Regions from separate parts of the Streptomyces sp. RLA123 genome, predicted to be linked through region 1. Evidence: riboswitches for the same ligand, from Rfam matches in the RefSeq annotation. Region 1 holds a riboswitch; each other region holds the start of a gene.
What was found. A riboswitch is a leader RNA that binds a small molecule or an ion and turns the genes downstream of it on or off. The one in region 1 is predicted to bind cobalamin.
Positions count from the first base shown of each region.

Region 1 (7,650 bases):
CCCGCTGCCCGGCGGTCAGGGCACCCTGCCCGACCCGCAGCAGGCGCCGGGTCACCGAGCCGGGAGCGGTGGACAGGACGTCGCCGACGGTGGCGTGCACGTCGCGGCCGATGACGCCGTGGATCCCGCGCCGGGTGGCGCCGAGGGTCCTGCTGAGGGTGACCTCGCGGTCGGTCGCCGAGTGCACGGTCAGCGACTCGGGGTCGGGGCCGTCGGTACGCGGCTTCAGGGCAAGCTCCGACACGTGCCGTCCGGCCGCCACCGCGGCCGCACCGGCACCGAACGCTGTCGTGGCGGCCAGGGCCGCGGCGGTCGTGAGGCGCATCCGTTCCAGTGTCGGGGCGGGCGTGCGGCGCGGCCAGTGCTGGGCGCCGTCCGGGGAGCTACTCCGGGACGACCTGCCCGCCGCCGGCGCCGGGCAGGTCGTCCGGGGTCGGCTCGTCCCCCGCGCCGGGCTGCCCGTACTGGCGCAGTTTCTCGGCGACCCTGGCAAGTTCGATCTTCGACAGCAGGGACGGCGAGAAACCGGCGACGGAGCGGGCGGCGAGCCAGACCTGGCACATCCACTCCAGCTGCGCGGTGCGGTCGTAGGCCTGCTCCAGGTCGTCGCCGTAGACGATGGTGCCGTGGTTGCGCAGCAGGCAGCCGGTGCGGTCGCGCAGCGCGCGCAGCACGTTGGCAGCCAGTTCCTCGCTGCCGTAGGTGGCGTAGTCGGCGACCCGGATGCGCCCGCCGAGCGCGGCGGCCATGTAGTGGATGGCGGGCAGCTCGTACAGCAGCGTGGAGACGGCGGTGGCGTGCACGGCGTGGGTGTGGACGACGGCGCCGGCGTCGGTGTTCCGGTAGATCGCCAGGTGCATGGAGAGTTCACTGGTCGGCCGCAGCGTGCCGAGAACCTGCCGGCCGTCGAGGCCGACGCCGACGGTGTCGTCGGGGCCGAGGCGGTGATAGGGCACCCCGCTGGGGGTGACGAGGACGAGGTCGCCGCCCGCCCGGACAGAGACGTTCCCTGACGTGCCGACCACCAGTCCGTCGGTGACCGAGCGGCAGGCCGTGTCCACCAGTTCCGACCAGGCCTTGCCCACCGTGTCCTGCACCGACATCCGTGCCACCTCCGGGCGCTGATCCTGACAGGTCGGGCGTTGCCGCACACTCCCGGGGCACAGTAGCGTCCCGGCACACCATCAGACCGATCACCCTCACGAATTGCAGGGGCACCATGACCACCGTCAACGGCGGCATCTCCTTCTGGTACGCGAAGTCGGGCCTCCCCGTGCCGCGCGAGCCGCTGCCGGGCGACACGACCGCCGACGTGTGCATCGTGGGCGGCGGCTACACCGGCCTGTGGACCGCGTACTACCTGAAGAAGGCCGTGCCCTTCCTGCGGATCGTCGTCCTGGAGCAGCGCTTCTGCGGCTACGGCGCCTCCGGCCGCAACGGGGGCTGGCTCTACAACGGCATCGCCGGCCGCGACCGCTACGCCGCCCTGCACGGGCGGGACTCCGCGATCGCGCTGCAGCGGGCGATGAACGAGACGGTGGACGAGGTGATCCGGGTCGCGGCGGAGGAGGGCATCGACGCGGACGTCCACAAGGGCGGCGTCCTGGAGGTCGCCCACTCCCCCGCCCAACTCGCGCGCCTGCGGGCCTTCCACGAGGCGGAGGTCGCCTTCGGGGAGAAGGACCGGCTGCTGCTGGGCGCCGCCGAGTCCGCCCGGCGGGTGCGGGTCGCGGACACGGCGGGCGGCACGTGGACGCCGCACGGCGCCCGCGTCCACCCGGCCAAGCTGGTGCAGGGCCTGGCGCGGGCGGTGGAGGCGCTCGGTGTGGTGGTCCACGAGTCCACGCCGGTGACGGAGATCAGGCCCAAGCACGCACTGACGCCGTACGGAAGCGTGCGCGCCCCCTATGTGCTGCGCTGCACGGAGGGCTTCACGGCCGCGATCAAGGGCCACAAGCGGTCCTGGCTGCCGATGAACTCCTCGATGATCGTGACCGAGCCGCTGCCCGCCGAGGTGTGGGACACCATCGGCTGGGAGGGCCGCGAGACCCTGGGCGACATGGCGCACGCCTATATGTACGCCCAGCGCACGGCCGACGACCGGATCGCCCTCGGCGGCCGCGGGGTGCCGTACCGCTTCGGCTCGCGCACCGACGACGACGGGCGCACCCGGCCGGAGACGGTCGAGGCGCTGCGCGAGGTCCTGGTGCGCTTCTTCCCCGCAGCGGGACGCGTCGGGATCGACCACGCGTGGTCGGGCGTGCTGGGCGTGCCGCGCGACTGGTGCGCGACGGTGGAGCTGGACCGTTCGACGGGGCTCGGCTGGGCGGGCGGCTATGTCGGCAGCGGTGTGGCCACGGCGAACCTGGCGGCCCGCACACTGCGGGACCTGGTGCAGCTCGACTCCGGACAGGGCCACGGCACGGAGCTGACGGCCCTGCCCTGGGTGCACCACCGCGTCCGCCGCTGGGAGCCCGAACCGTTCCGCTGGATCGGCGTGCGCGGCCTCTACGCGGCCTACCGCGCCGCCGACCGGCGCGAACAGTCCGGCCGCAGTACGGAGACGGACGCCCTCGCCCGGGCGGCCGACCGGATTTCGGGGCGTCAGTAGCGGCCGCGCGGGGACCGGGGAACCCAGCACCCCCAGGATTCCCATCGTTAACTTTCCGTTCACCCGGACTCCGTACGGTCGCCACCGCCACTGTCGGATCGAACGAATGCCTGGGTACATGGAACACATCACGCTCCTGATCGGAATCGTGATTATCACCGCACTCGTGTTCGACTTCACGAACGGTTTCCACGACACCGCCAATGCGATGGCCACCACCATCTCCACTGGCGCACTGGGCCCCCGGACGGCGGTGGCGATGTCCGCCGTCCTGAACCTGGTCGGGGCGTTCCTGTCGGTGGAAGTCGCCAAGACGATCTCCGGAGGGATCCTCGACGAGACCGCGGGGATCAAGCCCGAGGTCATCTTCGCCGGGCTGGTCGGCGCCATCGTCTGGAATCTGCTGACCTGGCTGGCGGGGCTCCCCTCCAGTTCTTCGCACGCCCTGTTCGGCGGTCTGATCGGCGCCTCCGTCGCGTCGGCGGGGTTCGGGGCGGTCAACGGCGACGCGGTCGTCATGAAGGTGCTCGTCCCGGCCGTCTGCGCGCCGGTCGTCGCCGGGGTCGCCGCACTGCTGGCGACCCGCCTGACCTACCGCATCAGCCGCGGCAGCGACCCGGCCGCGACCGCCAAGGGCTACCGGGCCGGCCAGATCGCCTCGGCGGGCCTGGTCTCCCTCGCGCACGGCACGAACGACGCCCAGAAGACCATGGGCGTCATCACCCTCGCCCTCATCGCCGGCAACGTCGTCGCCCCGGACTCCGACCCGCCGCTGTGGGTCATCGTCTCGGCGGGCCTGGCCATCGCGCTCGGCACGTTCATCGGCGGCTGGCGGATCATCCGCACCATGGGCAAGGGCATCACCGACATCCAGCCGCCGCAGGGCTTCGCCGCCCAGACCGGCGCCGCGGCGGTCATCCTGGCCTCCTCCCACCTCGGCTTCTCCCTGTCCACCACGCAGGTCTGCTCCGGTTCCGTGATGGGCGCCGGTCTGGGCCGCAGGGGCGGCGTCGTGCGCTGGAGCACCGCGGGCCGCATGGCCGCCGCATGGGCGCTGACCCTGCCGGCCGCCGGCCTGGTCGCGGCCGGCGCCGCGCTCCTGGCGGACCAGGGTGACGCCGGCGTCACCGCGGTCGCCGTGCTGGGGCTCGCCGTGTGCGCCGCGATCTGGGTGGCCGCGCGCCGCAGGCCGGTCGACCACACCAACGTCAACGACGACGGCGCGGACACGGACGCCGGGCAGTCGGGCATTGTCACCGCGGCCGTCGCCGCCGTGATGCCGCCGCCCGCGGGCGCCCTCACCCCGGCCGGCCCGCCCGCCGACACCGGCCACGCCAAGGCCACCGCCTGACGGCGGGCACCGCCCCACCGGTCCCGGAAGGACACAGCAGCATGCACATCGACTGGGCGGCCCTCGGCTCCGTCTTCGGCGTCAGTCTCGCCGTCACCGTCGGCCTCGTCGGCCTCTTCACCCTCGGCATCGTCGGCCTGTCCCGGCCGGCCGCGGCCGGGGGCGGTCAGGGCGCCGTGTCGCGCGCGGGCGCGTACGCGTGCTTCGCGCTGTGCGCGGCGGCCGTGGCGTACGGGATCTTCCTGATCGTCTCCTGACGCCCCGGAACGCGGTGCGAACTCGGCCTCAGCTCCCGGCCCTTCCGGTCGTGAGCTGGGGTTTCCGCCTTTCCGGGCCGCTTCGGGACGAGTTGACGGGCCGGAGCGGAGCGTGGTGGTATCGGAACCGCCACACGGCGGCAGGAGAGGAAGTCCGGTGAAAATCCGGCGCGGTCCCGCCACTGTCACCGGGGAGCGCGCCTCCACCAGCGGCCACGGCCCGTACCACGGGCTGGAAGGCCGGGGGTGCCGCCGATCCGGGAGCCAGGAGACTCTCACCGCCGGTCACGTCGAGCCAGGGCGCGGACCCTGAGTGAGGACACCTGCGATGGGCGGCAGTCGCCGTACACCCGACGCCGGCTCTGCCGCGCCGTCGGTCTTCGCCGCCGGGGCGGCTCTCGGCTGGCTGGCCGATCTCGCCCTCGCCGACCCGCGACGCGGGCATCCGGTGGCCGCCTTCGGGCGCGCGGCAGGCGCACTGGAGCGCGCGTTGTGGCAGGACCACCGCGGCCGGGGCGCCCTCTACACCGCGTTGTGCGCCGGGGGCGCCGCGGCGGCCGCCGCGGGGGCCGCGGGGGCCGCACGCGCCGTACGCCGCTCCCCCGCCGCGTCCGTGGCGTTGACCGCCGCCTCGACGTGGGCGGTGCTCGGCGGTACGTCGCTGGCGCGTGAGGCACGGACGATCGGCGCCGCCCTGGCCGCCGGGGACACCGCGGCGGCGCGGGCCCGGCTGCCCCACTTGTGCGGGCGGGACCCGCAGGCCCTGGACGAGCGGCAGATGGCCCGGGCGGTCGTCGAGTCGGTCGCCGAGAACACCTCCGACGCCGTCGTCGGCGCCCTGGTGTGGGGCGCGTTGGGCGGCGTGCCGGGGCTCGTGGGCTTCCGCGCGGTCAACACCCTCGACGCGATGGTCGGTCACAGGTCGCCGCGCTTCCGCCGGTTCGGCTGGGCGTCCGCCCGGCTTGACGACGTGGCCGGTTTCCCCGGTGCCCGGCTGACCGCCGCGCTCACCGTACTGGCGGGCCCCGACCGGCGCGGCGCGTGGCGCGCCTGGCACGCGGACGGCGGCCGGCACCCGAGCCCCAACGCCGGGCCCGTGGAGGCTTCGTTCGCGGGGGCTTTGAGCGTACGGCTCGGGGGGACGCTGACGTACGGGGGCCGGATCGAGCACCGGCCCGTACTCGGCGCCGGCAACCGGACGGTGGAGGTGGCGGACATCGAGCGGGCGGTGCGGCTGTCGCGGCGGGTGAGCGCGCTGGCCCTGGTGGCCACGGCCGGGGGCCGGCTGGCCTGGCACCGGTGGACCTCGCACCGGCCGGTCCGGAGGGGGAACGCATGAGCGGCGGAGCGCTGTTGGTGGCCGGCACCACCTCGGACGCGGGCAAGAGCGTCGTCACCGCCGGCATCTGCCGCTGGCTGGCCCGCCGGGGCGTGTCCGTGGCCCCGTTCAAGGCGCAGAACATGTCGCTGAACTCGTATGTGACGCGCGAGGGCGCCGAGATCGGCCGCGCGCAGGCCATGCAGGCTCAGGCCGCGCGCGTGGAGCCCTCCGCGCTGATGAACCCCGTGCTGCTCAAACCGGGCGGCGACCGCACGAGCCAGGTCGTGCTGATGGGCCGCCCGGTGGGCGAGATGAGCGCACGCGGCTACCACAACGGGCGCCGCTCGGAACTGCTGGAGACCGTCACCGCCTGCCTGGAGGAGCTCCGCTCCCGCCACGACGCCGTCATCTGCGAGGGCGCGGGCAGCCCCGCCGAGATCAACCTGCGGCACGGCGACATCGTCAACATGGGCCTGGCCAGGGCGGCGCGGCTGCCGGTGGTCGTCGTCGGCGACATCGACCGGGGCGGGGTCTTCGCGTCCTTCTTCGGCACGACCGCGCTGCTGAGCCCCGAGGACCAGGAGCTGGTCTGCGGCTACCTCGTCAACAAGTTCCGCGGCGACGTCTCGCTGCTGGAACCCGGGCTGGAGATGCTGCGCGGTCTGACCGGACGCCGCTTCTACGGTGTCCTGCCGTTCCGGCACGGCCTCGGGATCGACGAGGAGGACGGGCTGCGCATGTCGCTGCGCGGCACCGTGCGGGAGTCGGACACGGCACCGCCGCACGGCGAGGACGTGCTGCGGGTCGCCGTCGCCGCGGTCCCCCTGATGTCCAACTTCACCGACGTCGACGCCCTCGCGGCCGAACCCGGCGTCCTCGTGCGCTTCGTCGACCGGCCCGAGGAGCTCGCGGACGCCGACCTCGTCGTCCTGCCCGGCACCCGGGGGACCGTCAAGGCGCTGGAATGGCTGCGCCGGCGCGGACTGGCCGACGCCATCGTGCGGCGCGCGGCGCAGGGCCGCCCGGTCCTCGGGATCTGCGGCGGCTTCCAGATGCTGGCCGAGTCGATCGACGACCCGGTCGAGTCGCGGGCCGGCCTCGTACCGGGCCTCGGCCTGCTGCCGGTACGGGTGCGCTTCGCGCCCGGCAAGACCCTGGCCCGGCCGTCCGGCACGGCCTGGGGCGAGACCGTCGAGGGGTACGAGATCCACCACGGCGTCGCCGACGTCCGCGGCGGCGACGAACCGTTTCTCGACGGCTGCCGCACCGGCTCCGTCTGGGGTACCCACTGGCACGGCTCCCTGGAGAGCGACGGCTTCCGCCGCGCCTTCCTGCGCCGCGTCGCCGACGCGGCCGGACGCCGTTTCGTCCCGGCACCGGACACGGCGTTCGCGGCGCTGCGCGAGGAGCAGCTCGACCGTCTCGGCGACCTCGTCGAGGAGCACGCCGACACCGACGCCCTGCTCCGCCTCATCGAATCCGGGCCCCCGCCCGGTCTCCCCTTCGTCCCTCCGGGCGCGCCGTGAACCGCCCGCCCCGCCCGTGCCCTGATGCCCGTACCAACGAGGAGGCAGCCGCGTGAGCACCCCCTATCCCTTCACCGCGATCGTCGGGATGGAGGACCTGCGGCTGGCGCTGCTGCTGAACGCGGTGAGCCCGGCCGTGGGCGGCGTGCTGGTGCGCGGCGAGAAGGGCACGGCGAAGTCCACGGCGGTGCGGGCGCTGGCGGCGCTGATGCCGCGGGTGGACGTGGTCGCGGGCTGCCGCTTCAGCTGTGATCCCGCGGCGCCGGACCCGGCGTGCCCGGACGGCCCGCACCGTTCAGGGGCCGGGCCCGCGTCGCGGCCGGCGCGGATGGTGGAGCTGCCGGTGGGCGCCTCCGAGGACCGCCTGGTCGGGGCGCTGGACATCGAACGGGCGCTGGCGGAGGGCGTGAAGGCCTTCGAGCCGGGCCTGCTGGCCGACGCGCACCGCGGCGTGCTGTACGTGGACGAGGTGAACCTGCTCCACGACCACCTCGTCGACCTGCTGCTGGACGCCGCCGCGATGGGCGCGTCCTATGTCGAGCGGGAGGGCGTCTCCGTGCGCCATGCCGCGCGGTTCCTCCTCG
Region 1 covers NZ_JBWDOR010000003.1:6,045,584-6,053,233, reverse strand. The annotation lists gene RV983_RS27605 (alpha/beta hydrolase) at 1-325, opposite strand, end outside; gene RV983_RS27600 (class II aldolase/adducin family protein) at 384-1,103, opposite strand; gene RV983_RS27595 (NAD(P)/FAD-dependent oxidoreductase) at 1,220-2,611, shown strand; gene RV983_RS27590 (inorganic phosphate transporter) at 2,730-3,962, shown strand; gene RV983_RS27585 (hypothetical protein) at 4,004-4,219, shown strand; cobalamin riboswitch at 4,367-4,493, shown strand; gene RV983_RS27580 (cobalamin biosynthesis protein) at 4,548-5,558, shown strand; gene RV983_RS27575 (cobyric acid synthase) at 5,555-7,066, shown strand; gene RV983_RS27570 (putative cobaltochelatase) at 7,119-7,650, shown strand, end outside.

Region 2 (7,650 bases), 1.8 Mb from region 1:
CGAGCCGTGCGGCGAGTTCTTCCTCCGGCAGGGTGCCGGGCAGGATCGTCAGCACCTCGTCGCCCTCCACCAGCGGCCGCCCGATGCGCGCGGCGGCCGCGCTGACGGAGGTGACGCCGGGGATCACCTCGGCCGGGTAGCGGTCGGCGAGCCGCTTGTGCATGTGCATGTACGAGCCGTAGAAGAGCGGGTCGCCCTCGGCGAGCACGGCGACCGTGCGGCCCGCGTCGAGGTGCGCGGCGAGCAGTTCGGCGGACTCCGCGTAGAAGTCGTCAAGGGCGCCGCGGTAGCCGCCGGGGTGGTCGGTGGTCTCCGTCGTCACGGGGTACATCAGCCGCTCCTCGATCTGCTCGGGGCGGATGTGCGCCGCGGCGATCGAGCGGGCGATGCTGCGGCCGTGCCGGGCGCAGTGGTACGCGATCACGTCGGCGGAGCGGATGACGTCCACGGCGCGCACGGTCATCAGGGAGGGGTCGCCGGGGCCGAGGCCCACTCCGTACAGACGGCCGGTGGTCATATGATCTCGTCCTCCGTGGCAAGGGCGTTGAGGGCGGCGGCCGCGAGCGCGCTGCCGCCGCGCCGGCCGCGCACGATCAGGTACTCCAGGCCGGCGGGGTGGGCGGCCAGGGCGTCCTTGGACTCGGCCGCGCCGACGAATCCGACCGGCACGCCGATGACGGCCGCGGGCCGGGGGCCGCCCGCCTCGACCATCTCCAGCAGCCGGAAGAGCGAGGTGGGGGCGTTGCCGACGGCGACGACGGCGCCTTCCAGGCGGTCCCGCCACAGTTCCATCGCGGCGGCGCTGCGGGTGGTGCCGAGTTCGGCGGCGAGCGAGGGCACGGCGGGATCGGAGAGGGTGCAGACCACGTCGTTGTCCGCGGGCAGCCGCTTGCGGGTGACGCCGCTGGCGACCATCTGCACATCGCAGAGGATCGGTGCCCCGGCGCGCAGCGCGGCGCGCGCGTCCGCGACCACGGACGGGCTGAACGCCAGGTCGCGGACGAGGTCGGTCATGCCGCACGCGTGGATCATGCGGACGGCGACCTGCGCGACGTCCGGCGGCAGGGCGTCGAGTTCCGCCTCGGCGCGGATGATGGCGAACGACCGGCGGTAGATCTCCGCGCCGTCCTTCTCGTACTCGGTCACGTCGTGGTCCTCGGTGGTGGTGGAGTCGTACGGCGGGCGGCGGCGACGGCGGCGGGCAGGTCCAGGGCGGAGGTGCTCGCGGAGGTGTCGCCCACGGTGACGCGGTAGCGGTCGGCGGCGGTGGCCACGACGTCGGCCCGGGCGCCGTCCGGGTGGCCGCAGCGGCGTGCGCAGCCGGAGAAGTGGACGGGCAGCAGGGGCAGTCCGGGACCTGCGGCCCCGGCGCGCACCGCGGCCACGGCGTCCGCCCGTACGTCCGCGAGGGACTTGGCGCAGCCGGGCTGTCCGGCGCACGCGGTCACGCCGCGCCACGGAGAGTCCTCGCCGGTCAGGAAGCCCGCCCCGGCCAGGCGTTCCAGCACCTCGGGTGCTCCGGCCGACGCTGCGCCCGGCACGACCACGCCGCGCCACGGCGTCACCCGCAGCTGCCCGAGGGCCGCGTCGGCGACCTCCGCAAGGACCCGCCACGCCTCGGCGGTCGCCCGCCCCAGCCGTACCCCGGCCGACAGCACCCACGTGCCGCCGCCGGGCTGGGGGACGGCTCCGAGCGCGGGGCCCGCCCGGTGCCCGCCTGGGGGTCCGGCCGGTCCGCTCCGGAGCGGGAGGTCGTCCGCGCCGGGCAGGAGCCCCGCGGTGCGGGCGCCCGTGGGGTCGACGTCGGCGAGGCGCCAGGCGCGGGTGGGGTGTCCGGCGGCAAGGGTGAGGAAGGCCTCGGCGGCGCGCAGCGCCCAGCGGGGTGCGTCGGCGGCGGGCACGTGGGCGACGGGTGTGCCTGCGAGGCGGAGTTCGGCGGTGGCGCGGCCGGGCCGTGCGATCACCGTCACATCGGCGCCCAGTGCGGCGACATCGCCGCGGCCGTCGTCGAAGGCGAAGAGAAATCGCCCCGACAGCCCGGCCGCCGCGGGACTCGCGCACAGCAGGGCGTCCAACTCCGCCACCCAGGCCGCCACATCGGCGTACCCGTTGCCGTCGAGGCCGCCGAGGGGAGAGGCGATGACATTGCGGGCCCGTTCGTGGGCGTACGAGGGGAGCAGTCCCGCGGCGGCCAGTCGTGTGGCGAGGGCGGTCGCCGCGCCGGGTGCGCGCAGGCCGCGCAGTTGCAGATTGCCCCGGGAGGTGAGGTCGAGACGGCCGTCGCCGAGGTCGTCGGCGGCGTCGGCCAGCACATTTGCCTGATGGGACGTCAACAAACCGCCGGGTATGCGGATCCGGGCCAGCGGACCGTCGTCGGCGGCGTGCAGCCGCAGTGCCCCGGGGCACGCGTCCCCGCGGGCGGCGGGCCCCGCCGCGGGCACGGCGAAGGCGCCGTTCACGGGGGATTCCGGGGCGGTGGGCATGGCCGCGAGCATACCCGCGGGCACCTGGGAGGTGTACGGCCCATGCAACGTCACCAGCCCTTACTATGCGAGTGGGACGGCTTTCGGGTCGCGCCCACGCCATCGACGGCGCCAGGGGAGGAAACCGGTGCGATTCCGGTGCGGTCCCGCCACTGTCATCGCGGCCCACGGGTAATGCCGGGCCGCGGGAGCCAGGAACTCCCGCCGTCATCCACCGGCCCGGGGCGCGGACCCCGAGGAAGGCACGCCCGACGTGATCCTGCTGCTCTCGACGTCCGACACCGATCTGCTCAGCGCCCGTGCGGCGGACGGGCCGGTCCCCTACCGGCTCGCCAACCCGGCACGACTCACGGCGGGGGAACTGCCCGCGCTCCTCGACGGCACCGACCTGGTCGTCGTCCGCCTGCTCGGCGGCCGCCGGGCCTGGGAGGAGGGACTGGATGCGCTGCTCGCCGGCCCGCGCCCCGTGGTCGTGCTCACCGGTGAACAGGCCCCGGACGCGCAGCTCATGGAGCTGTCCACGGTGCCGGTCGGCACCGCCGCCGAGGCCCACGCCTACCTGGCGCACGGCGGCCCCGCCAACCTCGCCCAGCTGGCCCGCTTCCTCTCCGACACCGTGCTGCTGTCCGGTCACGGCTTCGAGCCCCCGGCCTCCGCCCCGTCCTGGGGCCGCCTGGAGCGCTCCGCGGCCGCCACCGAGGGCCCGCTGGTCGCCGTCCTCTACTACCGGGCCCACCACATGAGCGGCAACACCGCCTTCGTGGAGGCGCTTTGCGTGGCGATCGAGGAGGCCGGGGGCCGTGCGCTGCCCCTGTACGTCGCCTCGCTGCGGGCACCCGAGCCGGAACTGCTCTCCGCGCTGACCGGTGTGGACGCGATCGTCACCACCGTGCTGGCCGCGGGCGGAACCCGCCCCGCGGAAGCGTCCGCCGGCGGCGACGAGGAGGCGTGGGACGCGGGCGCGCTGACCTCGCTCGACGTGCCGGTGCTCCAGGCGCTGTGCCTGACCTCCTCGCGGGCTGTGTGGGAGGGGAGCGACGAGGGGCTGTCCCCGATGGACGCCGCGACGCAGGTCGCCGTCCCCGAGTTCGACGGCCGGCTGATCACCGTCCCGTTCTCCTTCAAGGAGGTCGACGAGGACGGCCTGCCGGTCTACACGCCCGACCCCGAGCGCGCCGCCCGCGTCGCCGGGATCGCCGTGCGTCACGCGCGGCTGCGGCACATACCGCCCGCGGAGCGCCGCCTCGCGCTGGTGCTGTCCGCGTACCCGACCAAGCACTCCCGTATCGGCAACGCGGTGGGACTGGACACCCCGGCCAGCGCGGTGGCGCTGCTGCGCCGGCTGCGCGAGGAGGGCTACGACTTCGGGCCCGCGGAGGAGATCCCCGGGCTGTCCTCGGGCGACGGTGACGAGCTGATCCGCGCGCTGATCGAGGCGGGCGGCCACGACCAGGACTGGCTGACCGAGGAGCAGTTGGCCCGCAACCCGGTGCGCGTCCCGGCCGCCGACTACCGCCGCTGGTTCGCCGCGCTCCCGGCGGAGCTGCGCGACGCGGTCACCGGGCACTGGGGTCCGCCGCCCGGCTCGATGTTCGTGGACACCAGCCGCGACCCGGAGGGCGACATCGTGCTGGCCGCGCTGCGCCGCGGCAATCTGCTGATCGTCATCCAGCCGCCGCGCGGCTTCGGCGAGAACCCGATCGCGATCTACCACGACCCCGATCTGCCGCCCTCCCACCACTACCTGGCCGCCTACCGCTGGATCGCCAGTGCACAGGCCGAGGGCGGCTTCGGCGCCGACGCGATGATCCACCTGGGCAAGCACGGCAACCTGGAGTGGCTGCCCGGCAAGAACGCGGCCCTGTCCGCCGCCTGCGGCCCCGACGCGGCCCTCGGCGACCTGCCGCTGATCTACCCGTTCCTCGTCAACGACCCCGGTGAGGGAACCCAGGCCAAGCGCCGCGCCCACGCCACCCTCGTCGACCACTTGGTGCCGCCGATGGCCCGCGCCGACTCCTACGGCGACATCGCGCGTCTGGAGCAGCTGCTCGACGAGCACGCCGCGATCGCCGCCATGGACCCGGCCAAGCTGCCCGCCGTGCGCGCCCAGATCTGGACGCTCATCCAGGCGGCCAGGCTCGACCACGACCTGGGCCTGGAGGACCGGCCGCACGACGCCGAGTTCGACGACTTCCTGCTGCACGTCGACGGCTGGCTCTGCGAGATCAAGGACGCCCAGATCCGCGACGGCCTGCATGTGCTCGGCCAGGCGCCCGCCGGCGCCGCGCGGGTCAACCTGGTGCTGGCGATCCTGCGCGCCCGGCAGATCTGGGGCGGCACCGCCGCCCTGCCCGGACTGCGCGAGGCCCTGGGCCTGGACGAGTCGGCGGCCACCCGCACGACCGCCGACGCGGCCGAGGAGCAGGCCCGCGCGCTGGTACAGGCGATGGAGGACGCCGCCTGGGCCCCGGAGGCGGTCGCCGAGGTCGCCAAGGGCCTGTCCGAGGAGGTCGCGCGGGTGCTGGACTTCGCGGCCCGGCAGGTCGTGCCGCGGCTGGCCCGTACGACGGACGAGATCGACGCCGTCGTGCACGCCCTGGACGGCGGCTTCGTGCCGGCCGGCCCCTCGGGATCCCCGCTGCGCGGCCTGGTCAACGTCCTGCCGACCGGCCGCAACTTCTACTCCGTCGACCCCAAGGCAGTGCCCAGCCGGCTCGCCTGGGATACCGGGCAGGCGCTGGCGGACTCGCTGCTGGCCCGCTACCGCGAGGACAACGACGGCACCTGGCCGCAGTCGGTGGGCCTGTCGCTGTGGGGGACCAGTGCGATGCGCACCGCGGGCGACGACATCGCCGAGGCGCTGGCGCTGCTCGGCGTACGCCCGGTGTGGGACGACGCGTCGCGCCGCGTGACCGGCGTGGAGGCCGTCCCGGCGCAGGAGCTGGGCCGCCCGCGTGTCGACGTCACCCTGCGCATCAGCGGCTTCTTCCGCGACGCCTTCCCCCATGTGGTGGGCTTGCTGGACGACGCCGTGCGCCTGGTCGCGGGCCTTGAGGAGCCGGGCGAGGCCAACTTCGTCCGCGCGCACACCCGCGCCGACCTCGCCGCCCACGGCGACGAACGGCGTGCCACCACCCGGATCTTCGGCTCCCGTCCCGGCACCTACGGCGCGGGCCTGCTCCAGCTCATCGACAGCCGTGACTGGCGCAGCGACGCCGACCTCGCCGAGGTCTACACGGTCTGGGGCGGCTACGCGTACGGCCGCGGTCTCGACGGCCGCCCGGCGCGGGAGGAGATGGAGACCGCCTACCGGCGGATCGCGGTGGCCGCGAAGAACACCGACACCCGCGAGCACGACATCGCCGACTCCGACGACTACTACCAGTACCACGGCGGCATGGTCGCCACCGTCCGTGCGCTGACCGGGCGTTCACCCGAGGCGTACATCGGCGACTCCACCCGCCCCGAGACCGTCCGCACCCGCTCCCTGGTCGAGGAGACCTCCCGGGTGTTCCGCGCCCGGGTCGTCAATCCCCGCTGGATCGAGGCGATGCGGCGGCACGGCTACAAGGGCGCCTTCGAACTGGCCGCGACCGTCGACTACCTCTTCGGCTACGACGCGACCACCGGTGTCGTCGCCGACTGGATGTACGACAAGCTGGCCCGCACCTACGTCATGGACCCGGAGAACCGGGCCTTCCTCCAGGAGGCCAACCCGTGGGCCCTGCACGGCATGGCCGAACGGCTGCTGGAGGCCGAGTCCCGGGGGATGTGGGCGGAGCCCGACCCGGAGGTCGTCGCGGCCCTGCGCGAGGCGTTCCTGGAGACCGAGGGCGACCTGGAGGGCGGCGAGTGAGGGGCGCGCACGCCGGCTTGTGAGGCGCCGGACGACTGGGTGTCACTCCCCCGTCGGACGGCGCTGGCACGCTGACGTTATGGACGCCACCGCGCTCGCACGCGCGCTGCCGGAACCCGTGCCGGCCAACCGGACCGCGGGGATCGAGGTGGTCCGCGCCGAGGACGGCGCCGCGGAAGGGGCGCTGGAGACGCCGGACGCGCTGCGGAACGCCACCGGGAGCCTGCACGCGAGCGGCCTCGTCGCGCTCATCGACGCGGCCGGATCGGCCGCGCTCGTCGCGGCCTGCGAGGAGCCCGCGCAGTTCGGGGGCGTCGTGCCGCTGGGTGCGGCGGCCACGATGGAGTTCCTGGCCCCGGCCCGGGGACGGCTCGTCGCGTCGTGCGTGCTCGGCGCGGCCGAACGCGCCGTGCTGCGGCCCCTGCTGGCGGGGGAGAGCGACCGCGTGCGGATCGCCACGGTCGCCGAGGTCCGGGACGCGGCGGGCGAGGTGGTGTGCCGGGGCGGCTTCGACTGGAGTGTGCGCCGGCTGCCCGGCCGGCGCCAAGGACGGCTCCCGTCCCCGCCGGAAACGCGGGACGAACATCTGACGGCAGGACAGGTAAAGCGTCACCGGCGTCCGTTCGCCCTCGTACGGTGACCGGATCCGACCGGACCGTCACCACGGGCACGGACGGCACCGCTGACACACGGGGGATGCGAGAACGCGCATGGGCGATTGGCTGAGTGCCGACAACATCGTGGCGGTGATGACCGCGATCGTCGGTCTGGTGGTCTCCGTCGGGGTGGTCTGGTACGAGCGCCGGGTGCCGCGCCGCAAGCGCATCGGCTACCGCGTCCAGATGGACACCCCGATCGGCAGCGACGACCCGGACGGCGAGGCCGGCGCGACCAACGTGCGGCTCGGTCTCTTCAACGACCTGCCGGACATGGTGGACGCCACCCTCGTCCTGCTCCGCATCGAGAACGACGGCGGCGAGAGCATCGCCGACAGCGACTACACCAACCGTGACCCGCACCGGGCACTCAATGTGGTCTTCGCCGGCCGTCTGGTCCGGGGTGTGGCCGTCACCCAGGTCGACGCCGGGGGGCTGATGGACCACTTCGCCCCGGCCGGCGGCGAGGGCGGGGTCCGCCACGAGGGCAACGTCATCCACCTCCCCCGCGTGCCGCTCAACCGCGGCCAGCACTACAAGCTGCTGGTGCTGCTCACCGGCGGCCACGTCGGCGGCGGGGTCCGGATCACCGGCGGCATCCGCGACGGCGTCGTCGTCCCCAACAAGGCGATGCCCGTCGACGCCTCGCCCCCGC
Region 2 covers NZ_JBWDOR010000003.1:4,240,441-4,248,090, forward strand. The annotation lists gene RV983_RS19250 (precorrin-2 C(20)-methyltransferase) at 1-517, opposite strand, end outside; gene RV983_RS19255 (precorrin-8X methylmutase) at 514-1,146, opposite strand; gene cobG (precorrin-3B synthase) at 1,143-2,483, opposite strand; cobalamin riboswitch at 2,544-2,706, shown strand; gene cobN (cobaltochelatase subunit CobN) at 2,737-6,339, shown strand; gene RV983_RS19270 (PaaI family thioesterase) at 6,419-6,979, shown strand; gene RV983_RS19275 (substrate-binding domain-containing protein) at 7,050-7,650, shown strand, end outside.
Region 2: it holds a riboswitch for cobalamin, as region 1 does, so the genes downstream of both, cobN (cobaltochelatase subunit CobN) here and RV983_RS27580 (cobalamin biosynthesis protein) in region 1, are expected to answer to the same signal.

Region 3 (7,650 bases), 770 kb from region 1:
GCCGGCCGAGAGTGCCTGGAGGGACCGGGACCGCAGGTCGGCCAGCCCCAGCAGGTCGAGGGTCTCCTCCACCCGGCGGCGCATCGCCTCGGGCCGCAGCGCCAGGCACTCGAGTCCGTAGGCGATCTCCTCCTCGACGGTGTCGGCCACGAAGGCGTCCGCCGGGCGCTGCGGCACCACGCCGACGGCGTCCGCGAGGTCGCGCGGGGCGTGCGCGGCGGTGTCCCGGCCCGCGGTGGTCACGGTGCCGTACAGCGTGCCTCCGGTCGCGTGCGGGACGGCCCCGTTGACGGTGCGCAGAAGCGTGGACTTGCCGCTGCCCGTGGCACCCACGACCAGCACGAGTTCCCCGTCGGGCACGGCCAGGTCGACCCCGGCGAGCACCGGCGCGGTCGCGCGCGGATAGCGGAAGGAGACCTGCTCCCAGTGGACGGCGTTCACGGATGTTTCCTCGGCTGGTCGGTGGGCCGCCCCGGTCCGCGGGAGGCGGGGGCCCGGTCGTGGTCGCCCGGCGGTGGCGGGGTGAGGTGGGCGGGCAGCAGGGCGCAGAGCACTCCGGCGGCCGCGAGCAGCGGCAGGCCCGGCGGCTGGAGGGACCACGGGTCCGGGGCGAGCGCGGTCGCGGGTGAGGTGAGGACGAAGCAGAGCGCGGCGAGGGCGCCGCTCGCGACGGTCGCCCCTTCGGGAAGCGCCCACGGATCGGGGCGGTAGCGGGTGCGCTGGACGGCGGCGCCGCCCAGGCGCATTCCGGTGACGCAGCCGAGCAGCCCGATGGCCAGCAGGACAGGACCGGCGTGGCCCGTGGTCACCGCACCCAGCGGGCCGACGGGGACGGTGGTCGAGGAGTCCAGGAGGCCGTAGACACCGACGACGACGGAGGCCAGGCCGCCCAGCAGCAGCGCGTGGACGGCGGCGCGCCGCCCGGCCGGCACGGCCGCACGCCGCCCGTACCCGCGCGCGTCGAGGGCGGCGGCGGTGGCGAGCGCGCGGTCCAGGGCCTCTTCGAGCACGGGGGCGGCGATGGAGAGCGTGCCGCGCAGTCCGCGGACCGGCAGCGCCCGCAGCCGCCGGGCACGGCGTACCCGGCCGACCGCGGCGACCAGTTGCGGCGCCGCGCTGAGCGCCACGGTGACGGCGACGCCGAGTTCGTGCAGTGCGCGCGGCAGCGCCCGCAGCAGCCGGGCGGGACTGGCCAGCGCGTTGGCGGCGCCGAAGCACAGCAGCATGACGCCCAGGCGTACGCCGTCGCACAACGCCGAGTACACCGCTTCCGCGGTCACCGGGCCGCCGAGCCTGACGCCGCTCATCCACGACGGCAGCGGTATCGCGGGCAGGTCGAGCAGCACGGTGGTGCCGCCGTAGCCGACGAGCAGGGACTGGAGCACCAGCCGCAGCAGCACCACCGCGACGGCCAGTTTCAGGAAGACGCCGTAGGCGGCCGCCCAGGGCGCGCGGGTGCGGCGGGCGGCCACCACATAGCCGGCCGCGGCGCCCAGGAGGGCCAGCAGCAGGATGTTGGTGGTGCGGCTCGCGGCGGTGGCGAGCCCGAGGGCCCAGGCCCACCAGGCGAACGGATGGAGTTGGCGGGGCAGCAGCAGCCGCGCGCCGGGGCGCGGCATCAGCCCGACACCTCCGGGGTCCTGCGGTCGCGCCGGCGGGCCCGGACGACGGCGGCGCCGGCCAGGGCCGCGACCGCGAGGGTGCCGGCCACCAGCGGCCAGCCGTTCCAGCGCTGTTCGCCGGAGGCGGCGCCGGCCGACGGCACCCCGCGTACGGTCGCGGCCGCGCCGGGAGTGCTCGTGGTGCCGGCCGGTCCGGTGCGGGAGCCGGCGGACGGGCTCGGGTCGGGGCTCTGGGAGGCTGCGGCGCTCCGGCTCGCGGAGGGACGGGGCGTCGCGCCCTTGCCACTCGCACGCGCGCTCACGGCCGGGTGCGAGGCAGCGCCGCCGGACCCGCCGTTGCCGGATCCGCCCGCGCCGTTACCTGACGATTCGCCAGTCCCGCTGCCCGACGTACCTCCGCCGGGCTTCGCGGTGGTATGAGCCGGACGGGGCGTCGGCTTCGGCGTCGGCGTGACCGCGCTGCGCGGCGACGGAGGTTCGTTGGCACCGGAGTCCTGCCACACCCACGCGTCGATGCCGCCCTTGACCGGGGTGCGGCCGGCCGGTCCGGCCGCGCCGTACACCCAGTCGCTGGTCCCGGGGAGCATGTACCAGTACGACCAGTACGTGTCCTTGTCCACCGCCGCGCATCCCGTGCCGGGTGCGCCGTCCAGCGCGCAGACGAAGCCGCCGCCGTAGGGACCGGAGCCCAGCCGCACCGAGAAGCCAGCCTGTTGCAGTGCCTGGATGCCGCTCTGCGGTGACGGCGCGCATCCGGTCCGGCTCGGGTACGGGGCGTCCGGGACCCCACGGTCCTCCACGACGACCAGCACGCCGGAGCAGCCGCCTGCCGCACCGGCCGGGGCGGCGGCGGGCCACAGCAGCGCCGCGGCCGCGGTGGCGCAGACCGCCAGCGCCGCCGAGCCCTGCCGGATCACGCCCGGGTTCCCGCGGAGCGGCGCCGCCGCACGGCGACCACGATCGCGGCGCCGGCTGCCACGAGTGCCGCCGAACCCGCCGCCTGCGGCAGCACGGAGGTGCCGGTGCTGGCCAGCGTGCCTCCCGTACCGCCCGAGGTCGTCGAACCGGCGGGGGCCTGCGCCGTGGCGCTCGGCGTGGCCGATGCGGAGGCGGAGGCGGAGGGGGTCGCCGTGCCGGTGGGGGTCGCGGAACCGCCCGGCGCGGTGGGCTCACCGGTGGCGGTGGGTGAGGCGGTGGCGGAGTCACTGGCCGTAGGGCTCGGTGACGAACAGTCCAGGGTCGCCAGTCCGTCCGTCGCGCCCGCGCCGTCCACGGTCGCGTACGAGATCCCGGACAGTGCCGTCACCGCCTGCACGGTGGCGCGCAGCGCGCTGCCGTCGGCCTTGGCCTCCTGGTAGCCCACCGCGCCGCGGTCCTTGGCCGCGCCGCCGCAGCCGACCTGACGTTCGCGCAGCCAGTCCGCGCCCTTGCCGGCGGCCGCGCCGCGCCCGCCGGCCCGCAGGGCCTGGGTCGCCAGGGCGGTGGAGTTGGCGTTCACGACCGCGGTCGGACCCGTGCCGGCGAATCCACCGTCCTTGCCCTGCTTCTTCACCAGCCAGTCCAGCGCCTTGCCCGCGGCAGCGTCCTGGTGGCCCGCGGCGAGCAGGGCCTGCACGACCATCCCGGTGCCGTCCGCGTCGGAGGCGCAGTCCGCGGCGGCGTCCGGGAAGAAGACCGGGAAGCCGCCGTCGGCGCACTGGTTGGCGAGCAGGAAGTCCACGGCCTCGACGGGCACGGCGGCGCCGTCCCGCTTCAGCGCGATCAGGGCCAGCGACTGCGTCAGCGTGTTGGAGTAGTCGTTGACCTCGGTGCCGCCGAAGGTGGCGTGGTCGGTGAAGCGGCCGCTGGGCTGCATACGGGAGTTGAGCTGCGCGATCAGGTCGCGGCCCGCGAACGCTCCCGGGTCGCGGTGGCCCGCCTCGGCCACCAGCGCGAGCTTCGCGAGCGACCCCGCGTAGATGTCGCCGGGCGTGTCACCGGTGAGGTAGGACTCGGCGTGCGCGGCCAGCCAGTCGGTCGCGGCGGTGGTCTCGCCCTTGCCCGTACGCGTGGCCGACAGGGCCAGTACGACGTCGGCCGTGAGGCCGGGGTCGGCGCCGAAGTCGCCCTCGACGTGGTCGCCGTCCTTCAGCTGGCGGCCCGCCCATCCGGCCGCGGCCGCGGCATCCGACGGCACGGCCGGGGCGGCCGCTGCGGGCGTCGCCGGCAGGGCGACAAGGGCGGCGGTGATGAGCGCGGGAGCGACCGTGCGGCCGGATATGCGCAACGAAGCCTCCTGAACGGTGGCCTTCGGGACGCACCCCGCGAGTGCGGCCGCGCGGTAGGCGGGCGGCCGTGCCCAGGGGCCTCGTCCCGTGACCGCGACGGATGAGAACCAGCGCCGCCGACGGGTCATCGGGCTCGCCGCGGACGGCATCACGGATGCCGCGCGGCCCACCGTTGCGGGCCAGCGCCGGAATTCGACCGGCTTCCCCCACCAGAGGCGGAGGGAAGGTTATGTCCCGGGGACGCGCCGCTTCAAGGCGGCACCCGCGAGTGTGACAACACCCACGCGCCCATCACCTGCGGCAACGTCCGTCCGCCCCGCCCGCGGAAGCCGAACTCCCCCGCCCCTCGGCCGCGTTCCCGGCAAGACAGGAGCCGACTCCCCCGGGACCCCTGGGACCCGCGGTGCGGGTCAGCGGCGCAGCAGGTAGGTGTCCATGATCCAGCCCTTGCGCGCCCGCGCCTCGGCCCGCAGCTCGCGGATGCGCCCGGCGGTCTCCGCGAGCGGGCCGGAGACGAGGATCTCGTCGTCGGTGCCCAGGTAGGCGCCGTAGTGGATCTCGACACCCTCGGGATCGATCCCGGCGAAGGCCGCTTCGCCGTCGAGCATGACGACGACGTCGTCGACACCCTCGGGGATGCCGCCCTCGGCGAGCCGGCGGCCGGTGGTGATCTGGAGGGGGCGGCCGACGCGGGTGAGCGTCGTGCGGTGGCGGGCGGCCAGGACGGAGACGCTGCTGATGCCGGCGATCACCTCGTAGGTGAAGGCGGTCGCGTCCGTGCGGGCGCGGACGTCGTCGAGGACGGCGATGACGCTGTCGTACAGCCCGGGGTCGCCCCAGACGAGGAAGGCCGCGGTCTCCTCCGGGCCGACCCGCTCCGCGAGGAGGTGCTCCACCACGTCGGCCCGGCGGCGGCGCCAGTCCTCGACGGCCGCCGGGTAGCCGGGGGCGGTGCGGTCGCGCTCGGCGTCGGGAACCTCCACGACGCGGTGGCCCGGGCGGGCGTGCTCCTCCAGCATGCGGTGGCGCAGCCGGACGAGTTCCTGGCGTTCGCCGGTCTTGCCCAGGACGAGGAAGACGTCGGTCCCGGCGATCGCCTTGACTGCCTGGAGGGTGAGGTGGTCGGGGTCGCCGGCGCCGATACCGATCACGCGTATGTGTCGCATGGGGCGATTGTGCCGCGTGTTGGCCCTCGTACGCCGCCCTGCCCGACCTGTTCCCGAGCCCCCTGTGAACTCCGTCACCCCGGACGGGGCGATTACGGCACCGCATAGTAGACGGCCCCGAACGGCATATGCGAGCCATCCCTACCGCACCGGACATTTCACGCACAGGAGGACGGACCGTCTGCGATCCGCGTGTCGCTTCCGGCCGTCCGCCCGACGCGGACGGCATCCTGAAGGGACGTCAGATTTTCACAACAAGGCGCCGAACGGGCACACGCATGCCTCGCTTCGCAGCGCAAGGATCGTCTTCGCTACGACTCGGCGTAGTAACGATCTTCCATTGCCCCGCTCTCGGGACCGTCCGCACAATGGCCGAGCCCGCACGGCGTCATCGCAGCTCAGGCGGGATGTGAATACGGACGCCGAACCACCGAGTGAGGTCACGCAATGACGAACCACCGCCGGAAGACGCGCCATCGCAAGATCGTCGTCGCCGCTCTCGCCGTCGCCGCCGTGGGAGTGCCCTCGGTCGCCATGGCATCCATCGACAGCCCTCAGCAGAACGCGCGGCACGGCGCGTGGTCCCACGGGCACTGGCAGGACGCGCGCTGGGGCGGCCAGTGGTCGCACGGCGGCGGGGCCGGCGCCCCCTCCTCCGCCCCCGAGGCTCCCGCACCTCCGGCTTCCGCCCCCTCGCAGGCGCCCGGCACGGCACCGTCCGGCGCCCTGACCGGGAACGTCGCCACGGTGGTGAAGCTGGTGAACCAGGAACGCGCCAAGGCCGGCTGCTCCGCGGTGAAGCTCAACGGCAGACTCACCGACGCCGCCCAGGAGCACAGCGCGGACATGGCCGAGCACGAGAACATGTCGCACACGGGCTCGGACGGCTCCACCCCCTCGGACCGCATCAGCGCCGCCGGCTACAACTGGCGGTCCTACGGCGAGAACGTGGCGTACGGCTACTCCTCCCCCTCGTCCGTGATGAAGGGCTGGATGGACAGCCCCGGTCACCGGCGGAACATGCTGGACTGCTCCTTCAAGGAAATAGGAGTCGGCCTGGCGCAGCCGGGCAGCTACTGGACCCAGGACTTCGGCGCATCCCGCTGAGGTGACGCCCGCGGGGCCCGGCCGCGATCGCGGCCGGGCCCCTCGGCGTGTGCGCGGGGTACGGAGTGCCGGTCAGCGCAGCCCGCGCCCCAGGGCCGTGATCAGCTCGCCGTCGGAGGTGTCCCCGCTCAGCTCCCAGAAGAAGGCACCGCCGAGCCCCTGGTCCTTGGCCCAGGCGGCCTTGCCCCGCAGGGTGCGCGGTGTGTCGTAGCTCCACCACTCGTCGCCGCAGCGGGCGTACGCGGTGCCCGCGACCGTACTGGTGGCCGGGCAGCGGGTCTTGAGCACCTTGTAGTCCTCACTGCCCGCCTCCCATGTGCCGGGGGCCGGGCCGGTGGCGCTGCCGCCGGGCGCCGACTGCGTCACCCCGGTCCAGCCGCGGCCGTAGAAGCCCACCCCGAGGAGCAGCTTGCGGGCCGGGACGCCGAGCCTGCGGAGCTTCTGCACGGTCGCCTCGGCGTTGAAGGTCTTCTCGGGGATGCCCCGGTACGCGGTGAGCGGGGAGTGCGGGGCGGTCGGGCCGGTGGCCGACCAGGTGCCGAAGTAGTCGTAGGTCATCGGGTTGTACCAGTCGACGTACTTCGCGGCGCGCCCGTAGTCGGCCGTCTCGAGCTTGCCGCCCGGCGAGGCGTCGGCGGTGACGGCGGCGGTGAGCAGGTTCTTGCGCCCGAAGCGGTCGCGGAGCGCGCGCATCAGGTCCGGGTACGCGGAACGGGCGCTGGTGTCGCAGGTCATGCCGCAGGCGCCCGGGTACTCCCAGTCGATGTCGATGCCGTCGAAGACGTCGGCCCAGCGCGGGTCCTCGACGAGCCGGTAGCAGGAGTCGGCGAAGGCCTTGGGGTCGGCGGCGGCCTGGGCGAACCCGCCGGACCAGCTGTAGCCGCCGAAGGACCAGAGGATCTTGAGGTCCGGGTACTGCTTCTTCAGCTTCCGCAGCTGGCCGAAGTTGCCGTGCAGCGTGCCGTCGGCGGTGCTGTCGGCGACGCCGTCGACACTGCCCGCCGCGTCGTACGGCTGCTCGTAGTCGGCCCAGGAGTCGCCGACGGCGCACTTGCCGTCCGTCACATTGCCGAAGGCGTAGTTGATGTGCGTCAGCCGGGCCGCGGAGCCGGAGGTGGCGACGTCCTTGACGTGGTAGTTGCGGGCGTACACGCCCCAGTCGATGAAGTACCCGACGACCTTGGACCGGGCGTGGCTGTCGTGATGGCCGTGTCCCTGGCCCTGGCCCTGCCCGTGTCGCTGTGCGTGTCCCTGTGCGTGTGCGGAGCCGTGGGATGCCCCGGCGGCGGTCACGGGCTGGGCCGCGGCCGGGCCGGTGACCAGGCCCGCCGTGAGCAGCGCGGTGCCTGCGGCGACGAGGCCGACGAGGGTTCTGCGGACGCGTGATCCCTGCTGTCTGGGCATGCGGTTACCTCGGGTCGGAGACGGGTGGAGGCGCGCGAGAGTCGGGGACACCCTAGGAGGACTAGACCAATGGGGTCAATGGTC
Region 3 covers NZ_JBWDOR010000003.1:6,812,700-6,820,349, reverse strand. The annotation lists gene RV983_RS31230 (ABC transporter ATP-binding protein) at 1-441, opposite strand, end outside; gene RV983_RS31225 (energy-coupling factor transporter transmembrane protein EcfT) at 438-1,619, opposite strand; gene RV983_RS31220 (hypothetical protein) at 1,619-2,539, opposite strand; gene RV983_RS31215 (prenyltransferase/squalene oxidase repeat-containing protein) at 2,536-3,888, opposite strand; cobalamin riboswitch at 3,991-4,118, opposite strand; gene cobF (precorrin-6A synthase (deacetylating)) at 4,300-5,055, opposite strand; gene RV983_RS31205 (CAP domain-containing protein) at 5,503-6,162, shown strand; gene RV983_RS31200 (glycoside hydrolase family 18 protein) at 6,235-7,566, opposite strand.
Region 3: it holds a riboswitch for cobalamin, as region 1 does, so the genes downstream of both, RV983_RS31215 (prenyltransferase/squalene oxidase repeat-containing protein) here and RV983_RS27580 (cobalamin biosynthesis protein) in region 1, are expected to answer to the same signal.